Linked DNA regions of Prochlorococcus marinus XMU1408. Each later gene encodes a partner of the first gene's protein in a complex. Links are inferred from orthologs where the notes say so. Each region holds a gene or a part of one and is shown in the gene's direction. Other genes may lie near its edges.

Region 1 (3,120 bases):
CTACTATCATAAACAAAAAACAAATAATGAATCGAAGACACAAATTACTCATTAAACTCTTTCTAAAAAATTAATAATTTTAAATTGTATTTGAAAGTTTCTTAAGTGGAAGATACAAGCAAAGCCCACCAATAATTCCAGTCACAAGACCCACACAAATCGAACCAATTATGAGTCGCGAACTTAAATACCAACTTTGAGACCATAAGTTATTATTAGTTATAAGGCTATAATCAACTACTTCTTTATCACTATTAAATAGTAATGAACCTATTCTAAAATTAAAATAGTAAAGAGGTAAATAGGTAAATGGGTTGCTAATCCAAGTTCCCACAGCAGCCAAGATAGTATTGCCCTTAAGAATTTTTGCTAAAAATACACCCATCAAAGTTTGCAAACCAAAGAATGGAAAGCAACCGCTAAAAATTCCCACACCAAAACCTAATGCTCGCTGAGAGGGAGAACCTTCCTGATTCCAAAGCCAAGAGATAAATTTACGGATTCTTTTTATTAAATTGAGGAAGATTTTTCTCATATTTTCAAAAATCTTGTTTATAAAAAGGAAAACTACATTAGATCTTAGTGAAGATTGCGTAACTATTGATTAATGAATTCGTTTTCCCCTACAGAAGATACCATTGCGGCAATTGCAACCGCCGTCTCTCCCGGCCAAGGAAGTATTGCTGCTATTCGGATCTCTGGCTCCTCCGCAATCGAGATTAGTAAAAGTGTTGTTCATGTACCCGGAATGCACCATTGGAGTAGTCACAAAGTACTTTACGGACATGTAACGGAAGCAAATCAAAAAAAATATATAGATGAAGTTTTAATCCTAATTATGAAAGGACCGAGAAGCTTTACGGGCGAAGATATAGTGGAAATTCATTGCCATGGTGGAATCATTGCAGTCCAAAAGATCCTTGAAAGAATATTAGATAATCCAAATGTTCGAAGAGCTGAGCCAGGTGAGTTTAGTCAAAGAGCCGTGATCAATGGTCGTTTAAGCCTTACTCAAGCAGAATCAATTAGTGAACTAGTTTCCGCGAGGAGTAAAAAAGCAGCAGAACTTGCCATGAATGGAATTGAAGGAAATATTCAAACTACGGTTCAATCGATAAGGCATCGTCTGCTGGATCAACTAACTGAAATTGAAGCAAGGATTGATTTTGAGGAAGATCTTCCAAAGTTAGAAGAAGAAAATATAAAAAATGAAATTTTCGCAATTAAAAAAGATCTAAACAAACTCATAGATAATGCTAAGAGAGGAACATTGATTCGCTCTGGCCTCAAAGTTGCTCTAATAGGAAAGCCTAATGTAGGGAAAAGCTCCTTAATGAATAGGCTTACAAAAAAAGAAAAAGCTATTGTTACAGACTTACCTGGAACCACCAGAGATCTTTTGGAAAGTGAGATTGTATTAGAGGGTATACCAGTAACTTTTATTGATACTGCGGGTATAAGAGAAACAAAAGATATCATCGAAAATATAGGTATTTCTAGGACTCAAGAAGCTTTAAAACAAACTGATCTCATTGTATTAATCTTTGATTGTTCAACCGGATGGACTAACGAGGATGAGTCAATACTAAAACAAATCCCAACAAGTATTCCACTATTAATTGTTGGAAATAAATCAGATTTAAATAATCTTTCTTCCTCCAAAAAGGATACAATAAATACTATAAAAAAAGAAAATCTAGTAATAATAAGTGCAAAAACAGGTGACGGAGAGGAGGATCTAATTAATTGTCTACTAAAATTATGTGGTTCTTCTCAAACTCATGGATTGGATATAGCACTAAATGAAAGACAGCTAGATCTTGCAAAGTCAACAATAAAATCCCTAGAAAATATTGATAAAGTTTTTGATGAAAAACTACCTTGGGATTTTTGGACAATCGATTTACGACAAGCTATCAATCATCTAGGAGAACTAACAGGGGACGATTTAACAGAAAGCTTACTTGATAATATCTTTTCAAAATTCTGTATTGGTAAGTAAAAAATATTTTTTACTTACTGGTTATTGTCAATTGTAAAAATATAGTATAAATAATAGCAAACGCCTACTATTAATATCGCAACCATAATATTCACACTATGAACAACGTCCACTAGATCCGAATAATCGAGAATATACTCAATTAAAGCATATAATTAATACATAACAAAGAAAAAAGATTAAAAACTTCTATTAGCTTAAATAGTGATTCAAGAAAAGATAAATAGAGAAAATACAAATGTATTGGAAGATGTTTTATATAAAATGGTTTTGACGTTGGTATAGTAATAAATGTAATAGATGAATTGTGGACCTTCGCTCACCAAATCTACTAAGAATATTAGATGCCTGGATTGAGGAAGATCTTGGTGATGGAGATCTAACTAGATTTATCCTTAACACTAGAAGTTCATCAGCCCATTGGATTGCGAAAGAATGTGGAACATTTTGTGGAGGAGATATTATCAAACTTATATTCCAAAAAATTGATCCCAAAGTTGATATTCAACTATTAATAGAGGATGGTCAAAAATTTGAAAAGAATCAAAGACTCTTAGAATTAAAAGGGCCTTCATCATCCTTAGTAGCTGGTGAGCGAGTAACACTTAACTTAGCGATGCATCTTTCTGGTATTGCTACATCTACTGCCTTACTAGTAAATAAACTCTCTGGCTCTAATATAAAATTAGCAGATACCCGCAAAACGACTCCAGGAATCAGGATATTCGAAAAATATGCTTTTCTTTGTGGTGGTGGAATTAATCATAGACTTGGATTATATGATGCAGCCATGTTGAAAGAAAATCATATTGAATGGTCTAAGGGGATTGCTGAGAGTATCAAAGTCTTAAAAAAAACTATTCCATGGACAAAAAAAATCATAGTTGAGGCAGAAACCCCTAGCCAAGCTAGAGAAGCTGTAGAAGCAGGAGCTGATGGGGTTTTACTTGATGAGATGTCTATTCAAACTATTGCAAAACTAGTTCCAGAATTACGTCAACTTTCAAAAAATAATAACTCCAAATACGTCTCACAAAATATTGTGATTGAAGTTTCTGGGATTAATCCAAACAATTTATCAGACTATATTTCTACAGGTATTGATCTAATCTCAACAA
Region 2 (9,914 bases), on another replicon or contig:
GATAGTGATTGATTACCTGCAACTAATGGAAGGCACTTCACCTGATAATCGAGTCCAGGAAATTTCAAGAATTACTCGAGGTCTTAAAGGGATGGCAAGAGAACTAAAAGTACCTGTTATTGCTTTATCTCAATTAAGTAGAGGAGTTGAATCAAGAACCAATAAAAGGCCAATGCTTAGCGATCTTCGAGAATCAGGCTCAATTGAGCAAGACGCGGACCTAGTGTTAATGATTTATCGAGATGAGTATTACAATCCAGAAACTACCGACAGGGGCATTACAGAAGTAATAGTGACAAAACACCGAAATGGTCCTGTTGGAACAGTTAAATTACTTTTTGAACCACAATTCACTAGATTTAGAAATCTTGCTGCTTAATCTTTCAAATATTTAATTGATGATTTTTAAACAATCCTCAAATGAAAGTTTTGATGTAATCGTTGTAGGAGGAGGCCATGCAGGCTGTGAAGCTGCGCTGACTTCTGCAAGATTAGGTTTAAATACAGCTTTATTTACACTTAATTTAGATCGTATCGCTTGGCAACCATGCAACCCCGCGGTTGGAGGACCAGCGAAAAGTCAACTAGTGCACGAAGTTGATGCACTAGGAGGAATAATAGGAAAATTAGCAGATTTAACTGCTCTTCAAAAAAGAGTTCTTAATGCAAGTAGAGGGCCTGCAGTGAGAGCATTAAGAGCACAAACAGATAAGCGCGTATATGCAAATGAAATGCTCAAAGTCCTACAAAATACCCCAAATCTCAAAATTAGAGAGGCCATGGTTACAGGCCTAGAAATTGAACATTTTTCAGAAAAACCTGCAAAAAACCGATCAGAAATTACAGAGCAAATAGGGTATGTAAAAGGAATTAAAACCTATTTTGGAAGCATTTTTCATGCGAAAGCAGTTGTCCTTACAACTGGAACTTTTTTAGGAGGAAGAATTTGGATTGGTAATCAATCTATGAGTGCAGGTCGTGCAGGTGAGCAAGCCTCTGAAGGATTAACTGAAGAATTACAAAAATTAGGCTTTACTACTGGTCGTTTAAAAACAGGAACCCCCGCAAGAGTCGATAGACGAAGTATTGATTTTACTTCTCTTGAAGAGCAATTGAGCGATGCTGCAGACAAATTCTTTTCTTTTGATCCACTTTCATGGAAGAGTGGAGAACAAATAAGTTGTCACATAACTCGAACAACAAAAGAAACTCACCAACTTATTAAAAATAATCTTCATTTAACCCCTATTTATGGAGGGTTTATTGATAGTAAAGGTCCCAGATATTGCCCATCCATAGAAGATAAAATTGTACGTTTTGCTGACAAAGATTCCCACCAAATTTTCTTGGAACCAGAAGGGATAGATACCCCAGAAATTTATGTTCAAGGTTTCTCCACCGGACTTCCTGAAAACTTGCAATTAGAACTTTTAAGAACTCTTCCAGGCCTCGAAAAATGCGTTATGCTCAGACCTGCATATGCAGTCGAATATGACTACATTCCAGCTACACAACTGGAAGCAACATTAGAAACAAAAAAAATAAGTGGTCTTTTTAGTGCAGGACAACTAAACGGAACCACCGGATATGAAGAAGCCGCTGCCCAAGGTTTAGTAGCAGGCTTAAATGCTGCAAGATTAATAAATAATAAAGAGAGAATTATTTTTGAAAGGGAAAATAGTTATATAGGAACTATGATTGACGACTTAGTTACCAAAGACTTAAAAGAACCTTATAGAGTATTAACTAGTAGGAGTGAATATCGTTTAGTTCTTAGGGGTGATAATGCTGATAGAAGATTGACTCGATTAGGTTATAAATTAGGTTTAATTGATGAAAGAAGATGGAAAATTTATAATACTAAGCAACAACTAATTGATCAAGAAAAATTAAGACTAGAGAATGAAAGAATTAAAGAAAGTGATAAGTGTGCAAAAAAAATATATTCATCTACAGGAACACCAATCAAAGGTTCTATAACCTTGGCAAACTTTCTTAGAAGAACAAATGTTCATTTTAAAGACTTAATTGATTATGACTTAATCACTGAAAATATTCCTTTGGATGTGCAAGAAGGAGTTGAAATAGATATCAAATATAGTGGTTACTTAGAAAGACAAAAAGCTCAAATAAATCAATTAAAGCAACAAAGTAAAAAGTTGCTGCCAAAAAATTTAAACTATAATGATATAAAAACACTATCTAAAGAAGCTAGAGAAAAATTAAATATTTCTCAACCCAAAAGCCTTGGTCATGCTGCCCAAATACCAGGTGTGAGCAAAGCTGATCTCACGGCACTTCTTGTATGGTTAAAAATAGAGCAAATGAAGCAAACTGAATACACGGATTCAATTCAAATAAAAAGCTGATACTCGTGAATTCAAATCAATCTCAATTAGCATCTCCTGAAGTGATTTGGAAAGCATCAAAAGAAAATGTTATTTCAGGCAAAGGTAATAACAAACTCTCTGGACCATGGCAATTAATGCTCTTGGGCGATGGAAGTCCAACAAGACATCTTAAGTTATTAACAGGTCACGAAGTAGCTATAAAAGTTATATCTATGGCTATGGACAGTAATACTAAAAATGGAGTCCCAGAAGAAGTCAATGAACTAGAGCCACCTTTGTTAAGAAGACAAGTTTGGCTTACATGTGGAGGCATAACCTTGGCATGGGCTGAAAGTTGGTGGAATTATCAAGAAGCTGAAAAACATCTACAAAACAAGAGTCAGCCAATCTGGAAAAGTCTTACTCAAGGACGATCAGAGCTGTTTAGAGAGGTAGACGGATTGGCATTAGTAAATGCGAATTGGCTTCAATTGGAATTTCAAGAAGAAGGACCTTTCTGGAGCAGGCATTATCGATTTTTTCGTCAACAAAAAGAACTTACTGTTATACGAGAAGTTTTCAGCCCACAGCTAGAAAAATGGTTAGGGCCAATACCAAGAAAGGCTTTTTGAAAAACTAGTATTTTCTTCTACTAGACCTTGGAATATTCCTCCTTCTTGATGATCGTTCACTTTGAAATGACTGATTTGCATCCTGTTCATCTTGGTTCAGCACATTATCTTTTCTTTGCCACTTATTTAACCTAAAAGATTGATCATCAGGCCATTCATCAATTTCATATTGATTATTTCTTTTTTGATCAATATGAGGAGGCAAGGCTTTAGGCGCTCTTAGTGAAATAGCACCTAAAGGTCTTTTTGTATTAATTATACTTTCATTAGAAAGATCATCCTCTAAGTCTTCATTGTTCAACCATTCGTCATCATCCTCAAAAAACCAATCTATTTTTTCTTCCATCCAACGTCCAACTTTTTTGAAATTTGGAGCAGTCGTTTTATCTTGCCACCTTCCCCTATTTTGACCAGGACGATTACCTGCAACTCCATCAACAACTTGTTTCCCAGTTTCTATCCATTTATCCATTCTGCGATCAAGTTGATCTCGAGATCGCTGACGAATTTGATTACGATTTTTATAAGAGCTCATCTTTTAAATTTAACGCTTTCAAACCAAATAATGAAAAACATTAATAAGGAAAATTCCAAAACTTTAAAAAAACTCTAATGAAGAAAAAAAATTATTTATTTAACAACAGAAAAAGGTTGATATACCAGTAAGCATTTTGCATTCCATCGACCCCCAAACAAATTATTACAACAACTTCGACAAGCTGCTCCTTTCATCATGCGACGGTAACAAAAACTTTTTTTACATGAAGGACAAGTTGCTAGCCATTTAGGAGTTTTTTTGGATACTGGAAAAGAATGTCGAACTGTGACCTGGAAATCGGTTTGTGAGGAATTGATCTCAGACATGCGCCTATGGAAATTAGGCCCATGTACCTCTTCAACTTTTAACACAAGATCTATCCAAGCATGAATCATTTCGTGGCACAGAGTACTCATCAATGCCTTCTCGGGAAGATTCTCTAAGACTGGTTTAGATAAAATTATTTCACTATCTTTTACTCCAAAAAAATTAGTTTTACGTCGATAAATCCCTGCTGTTGTTCGCATCCGACCATCACTCCACCGAATAGAAACTCTAGGGACTCCTTCCTCAAAGAAAGAGTTCTGAAAATATTCTCTGTTTAATTTAAGAAATAATGGCAACAGAGGTATTAAAGACATTGATGCAAAGAACTCATTAGCTTTATTATTCCGATAACATTCTGTCTGACTATCGAAAACAAACAAGCTAATCTCATAGCTATAAGTCAGAATCTCTACTCAAAAGGAATTACAAACATGGATAGTGCTCTAATCAAAGCAATCGGATTAAAAGCTCTTTTGGTAGGGGTTGGTGCACTGCTCCTGTTTTGGACCTTTAATGCAATTAAACTTGTAATCAGTGCAAGAGGCATAAATCCTCTAGTAAAAAGATTTTTTGATCAAATTGCTGCCGGTCGCATTGATGGTGCATATAGACTTACCACTAAAGCTTATAAACAACATGTGAATAGACAAGATTTCATCAAATTTTTGGGTAGCTTACAGTTGAATAGATATAGAAATTTAAAGTCAGGACGTCCAAGAATAGAAGATAATCAAATAATGCTAACTCTGAACTTGAAATCAGAAGACAAGAAAAACGAAATGCCACTTGACTTTACTTTTATTAAAATTGAAGAAAATTGGCAAATCGATCGCATTGCTAAAGCCAATACTTAATGAAAAAATGTTATAAGTGAAATCAAAACTCAATCAATATTCTGAACGTGCTAAAGAGCTAAGAGCTTTACTCAACAAAGCAAATTACTCTTATTATATATTAGATTCACCAGAGATAGACGATGCTGTTTATGATCAATTATATCGAGAATTAATTGAAATTGAAAATATAAATCCTTCTTTAATTACAGCTGATAGTCCATCTCAAAGAGTAGGAGGTATTCCTTCTAAAGGATTCAAAAATGTTGAGCATAATATTCCTCTTTTAAGTCTAGATAATGCTTTTAATATAAATGAATTAGAAGCATGGTATGCAAGGATCAGCAAATTAATATGTTCAGGAAATAAAAATATCAAAGAGGTTAATAATCCAGAACTGATATGTGAATTAAAAATTGATGGAAATGCTATTTCATTAAGATATGAAAATGGAATTTTAACTAGAGCATCAACCCGTGGAGATGGAACAATTGGAGAAGATATCACTACTAATATCAGAACAATTTCTACAATTCCTTTACGTTTATTATTAAAAAATCCACCCTCTTGGATTGAAATTAGAGGCGAAGCTTTCATGCCCAATAATATATTTAACAAACTCAATAATGAGAGAAAAAGCACTGATCGACCACTCTTTGCAAATCCTAGAAACTCTTGTGCAGGAACATTAAGACAATTAGATCCCAAAATAGTTGCATCTAGAAAACTTGACTTCTTCGCATATAGTCTTTATTTACCAGAAAATTGGAAGCCAACCGATAGCAATTTTAAAAAACCAAATTCTCAATCTGAATCACTTAAGTTTTTAAAAAATATTGGTTTTAAAGTTAATACTACATATGCAACAAAAAAAAACTTAACTGAAGCAAATAGCTATTACAAGTATTGGGAAATCGAAAAAGATTCTTTAGCTTATGCAACTGATGGCATAGTAGTAAAAATAAATAAATTTGAGATACAAAATCTCCTAGGAGCAACAAATAAAGCTCCAAGATGGGCCATAGCTGTCAAATATCCAGCAGAAGAGAAAGCGACTAAGTTAAAAAAATTAATTTTCCAAGTAGGTCGTTCTGGTGCTATTACTCCTGTAGCAGAATTTGAATCGATAGAGCTTGCAGGAACATCAGTGAATCGTGCAACACTTCATAATGCAAACAGACTTGCATCTTTAGATCTTCATTATGATGACACCATAATTGTGCGAAAAGCTGGAGAAATTATTCCTGAAGTTATTAGAGTTATAAAAGAATTTAGAACAGTTGATGCAAAATTAGTAAAGTTTCCTCAAAACTGTCCAACATGTGATTCCAAGTTAATTCAAGAAGAGAACGAAGCAATAACGAAATGTGTTAATTCTAGATGCCCAGCAAAATTAAAAGGTCATTTGCGTCATTGGGTCAGTAAAGGATCGATGAAAATAGAAGGATTAGGTGAAAAGATTATTAATCAATTAGTCAATGAAGGATATGTACAGTCAATCGCAGATTTATACAAACTTGAAATCGATTCTCTTTTAAAACTTGAAAGATTTGGTGAAAAATCTGCAAAGAATTTACTAATAGAAATTAACGAATCTAAAAACACAAATTGGCACAAACAGCTCTACGGTTTAGGGATACCTCACATAGGAGAAGCGAATGCTAAATCTCTTGCAAAAAATTTTCATAGTATCGAGGAACTTAATACTATTGCTAAGGAGGCACCTGAAAATATATCCAATATTTATGGATTCGGAAATGAGATGAAAGATGCAATAATTAAGTGGTTTGATGATTCTAATAACCAAATCTTAATTAAAGAATTAAAAGCAATTGGATTTTCTCTAAAAGAAAATTTAGAATCAAACGACAATTCAAACCAATCCAATATTTTTCATGGCAAAGTTTTTGTCTTAACAGGAACTTTAGATTCCCTTACAAGAGAGGAAGCAAAAGAATTAATAGAAAGTGCTGGTGGAAAAGTCAGCTCTTCAATTAGTAAAAAAACTGATTTCTTATTATCAGGAGAAAAAGCGGGGGGTAAATTAAAAAAAGCAGAAGAGCTTGGAGTAAAAATAATTAACGAAACTGAATTTAAGCTATTATTGAAAAAATGAATAGAATTTAAAAATGGATAAGAATCCAATATTTTCTTTAATCAAAACAGAGTGTGGACGCGCAAAATATGAAATGCTTGCTTCTAAAAAAGGTATATTTAATCGCATAAGACTTTATTGGTTTGTCGTATTTGCAGCGATTGAAGATTGGAATTTAAAAGCTGATGAATAATCTAGTGATTAAGAATCCTGATTAAGTTTTCTTGTTGAACGTAAAACTAAAATAACAACTAAAATAGTCGATAAGATACTAATCAAGCTCCAAATAAATGAACTAGTTTCAGACCTTCCTGAGAGTACTTCACCAAAATTTGAAACTTTGAGTGCTAAGGAACCTAGGCTGCAATACAAAATTGTGCCAGGTAATATACCAATCATTCCAAGAGTAAAATCACGAACTTTTACCTCACTCAAGCCATATGTAAAATTAAGTAAGCCAAATGGAAAAAGAGGAGAAAGTCTTGTGAGAAGAATGACTTTGAGACCCTCACGTTTAACAGCTTTCTCCATTATTTGAACTTTTGGAGAATTGGAGACCTTTTTTCGAGCCCATTCTTTTAAAAAAGTTCTCCCTAAATAAAAAGTTAGATGAGCTCCAATAAAAGCTCCCACAAAAACCACCGAACTTCCAAGCCAGGTGCCATAAAGAAAGCCAGACAACATGGAAAGCCATGAGCCTGGCAATAAACAAGACACCCAAAAAACATACACCAAAGCAAAAATCAAAATTCCAAAAGAGCTACTTAAAAAAGGAATGAAATTATTAACCAGAGTTTCTAAGTTGTTAGACATAGTTTAGAGAGTTCAATCCAATCCCATTAGACGCTCTTTGACTAGACGGACTTGCGCTTCTGACTCCGTTAAGTTTGCTCTGCATTCCTCAACAACCTCTTTAGGAGCTTTATCAACAAAATTCTTATTTGCTAGACGTCCAGAGAGACTTTCTATTTCCTTTTGTGCTTTATTTAAATCTTTTTCAAGCCTTGATCGTAAAGAAGCTATATCTATCAATCCTTCAATAGGAAGAACCACTTCTAGCTCTCCACTTACACCGGCTAAAGCTTTCATAGAAGGTAATGATTTTGCTTCCTCTGGAGATAATATTTGGACTTCCTTAGCCTTAGTCAAAACAGCAATATCATTGATTGATGTTTTTAGAGTATTTTGCAAGACTTCCTTGCCAGAGACCAACATGACAGGAACTTTTTGAGAGGGTTTCAACCCAGCAACTGCTCGTAGATTGCGAATCAATCTGATAGATGCAAATAAATCAGAGAAAGAACTCTCTAAATCAATATCCAAGTCTTGTTCATTTAATTTTGGCCAAGGCTGCAAAGCTAGAAATTGATCCTCAGCCAAACCAGTTAATCCATGCCAAAGCTCCTCTGTTAAATGAGGCATTAGAGGATGAAGCATAATCATAAGATCACTTAAAACTTTGTACAAGATACTTTTCGCTATTTTTTGATCTAATAATTCATCAGGAGAAAAATTTTCTGAGGTATTCAATCGACGTTTGATTAGTTCTAAATACCAATCACACAAATCATTCCAAGCAAATTCATATAATCCCTTAGCTGCCTCTCCTAAAGCATAATTTTCATATCGATTAACAGTCTCACGATTGACTCGAGCAAGTCTTGATAAAATCCACTTATCTGATAATTGCAACTTCGATAAATCATATTTCTCCAAATTTTCAAAATCTTGACCCTCAAGATTGATAAGAGCAAATCTAGTTGCGTTCCAAAGCTTATTAGCAAAATTTCTAGAGGCCTCAACCGTTGCTGAAGTTTGATTTTTACGATCAAAGTCAAGACGTATATCTTGTCCAGCGCCGGCAACTTCACGAACAAGAGCAAACCTCAAAGCATCTGTTCCATATCTTTCTATTAGTAATAAAGGATCAATACCATTTCCTGCACTCTTACTCATCTTTCGATTCTGCTCATCTCTTACAAGTCCATGAATATAAACGTCAGAAAATGGCATCCTCTCCGTAAAGACTCCAGCCATCATTGTCATTCTTGCTACCCAAAAGAAAATAATGTCAAATCCAGTAACCAGTGTATTAGTGGGATACCAACGTTGAAAATCAGGATGAGTTTCATCAGGCCAACCTAATGTTGAGAAAGGCCATAATCCGCTAGAGAACCATGTATCTAAAACATCTTCATCTTGCTCAATTTTGACTGAATCTCCATATTGTTCACGTGCTAATTTCTTAGCTTCATCTTCTGTTCTAGCGACAATATACGGTGTTTCATTAACAACTTTATTATCTGTTTGACTAATCACAAACCAAGCCGGAATGCGATGTCCCCACCATAATTGTCTACTAATACACCAATCTCTGATATCAGTTAACCAATCTCGATAAACTTTTGACCATCTATTAGGAATAAATTTAGGTTGTCCTTTCTCAAAAAATTCAGAACAACTTTTTGCTAAAGGATCCATTTTGACAAACCACTGAGTTGACAACAATGGCTCTACTGGTACTTTCCCTCTGTCAGAGAAAGGGACACTATGTTTGTAAGCTTCTATTTTGGTTAAGAGACCAATCTCCTTTAGAGAATCAATAACAGCTTCACGAGCTTCAAAACGATCCAAGCCTTCAAATTGACCTGCATTGTGATTCATAGTTCCTTTTTTAGTCATGACTGTTATTTGAGGTAAGTCATGTCTCTGACCTATCTCAAAATCATTAGGATCATGAGCTGGCGTAACTTTGACACATCCAGTTCCAAAATCTTTATCTACATGAGGGTCTCCGATAATGGGAATAGTTCTGCCAACCAGAGGCAAAGTCAGTTGCTCCCCTATGAGATCTTTATACCTTACATCTGATGGATTCACAGCAACTGCGACATCACCAAGCATCGTCTCAGGGCGAGTAGTCGCTACTTCTAAGTAACTAATTTGTTTCTCACTTGATGCAGATGATGTGACTAACGGATATCGAAAATGCCATAGATGTCCATCTACTTCTTTCATTTCAACTTCTAAATCACTCACAGCCGAACCAGAGGCAGGGCACCAATTCACTAAATATTCTCCTCTATATATCAATCCTTTTTCATATAAACGAACAAATGCCTCGGAAACAGCTTTACTCAGGCCCTCATCCAATGTAAA

Evidence for each region.
Region 2: the proteins of mnmE (region 1) and mnmG are in contact, whole or in part, in a solved structure (PDB 9HIP), measured with the Escherichia coli proteins. The link is inferred for Prochlorococcus marinus XMU1408 from one-to-one orthologs.

Annotation. Positions count from the first base shown.
Region 1 is NZ_QJUE01000001.1:244,251-247,370, reverse strand. Bases 1-2,804 are described here. They hold mnmE (tRNA uridine-5-carboxymethylaminomethyl(34) synthesis GTPase MnmE), read left to right. Parts: upstream 1-607; coding sequence 608-2,002; downstream 2,003-2,804. Other genes in these bases: nadC (carboxylating nicotinate-nucleotide diphosphorylase), read left to right, coding at 2,310-2,804; DNJ73_RS01280 (DUF2062 domain-containing protein), read right to left, coding at 80-535. Outside these bases: more of nadC, read left to right, coding at 2,805-3,120. UniProt on the Escherichia coli protein: Exhibits a very high intrinsic GTPase hydrolysis rate. Involved in the addition of a carboxymethylaminomethyl (cmnm) group at the wobble position (U34) of certain tRNAs, forming tRNA-cmnm(5)s(2)U34.
Region 2 is NZ_QJUE01000007.1:43,690-53,603, forward strand. What follows is about bases 1-2,883. They hold mnmG (tRNA uridine-5-carboxymethylaminomethyl(34) synthesis enzyme MnmG), read left to right. Parts: upstream 1-398; coding sequence 399-2,369; downstream 2,370-2,883. Other genes in these bases: dnaB (replicative DNA helicase), read left to right, coding at 1-379; DNJ73_RS09355 (chorismate lyase), read left to right, coding at 2,375-2,883. In the rest of the region: more of DNJ73_RS09355, read left to right, coding at 2,884-2,962; DNJ73_RS09360 (RNA helicase), read right to left, coding at 2,967-3,497; DNJ73_RS09365 (SprT family zinc-dependent metalloprotease), read right to left, coding at 3,593-4,141; DNJ73_RS09370 (hypothetical protein), read left to right, coding at 4,259-4,681; NAD-dependent DNA ligase LigA, read left to right, coding at 4,698-6,776; DNJ73_RS10100 (hypothetical protein), read left to right, coding at 6,790-6,948; DNJ73_RS09380 (TVP38/TMEM64 family protein), read right to left, coding at 6,957-7,568; DNJ73_RS09385 (valine--tRNA ligase), read right to left, coding at 7,581-9,914. UniProt on the Escherichia coli protein: NAD-binding protein involved in the addition of a carboxymethylaminomethyl (cmnm) group at the wobble position (U34) of certain tRNAs, forming tRNA-cmnm(5)s(2)U34.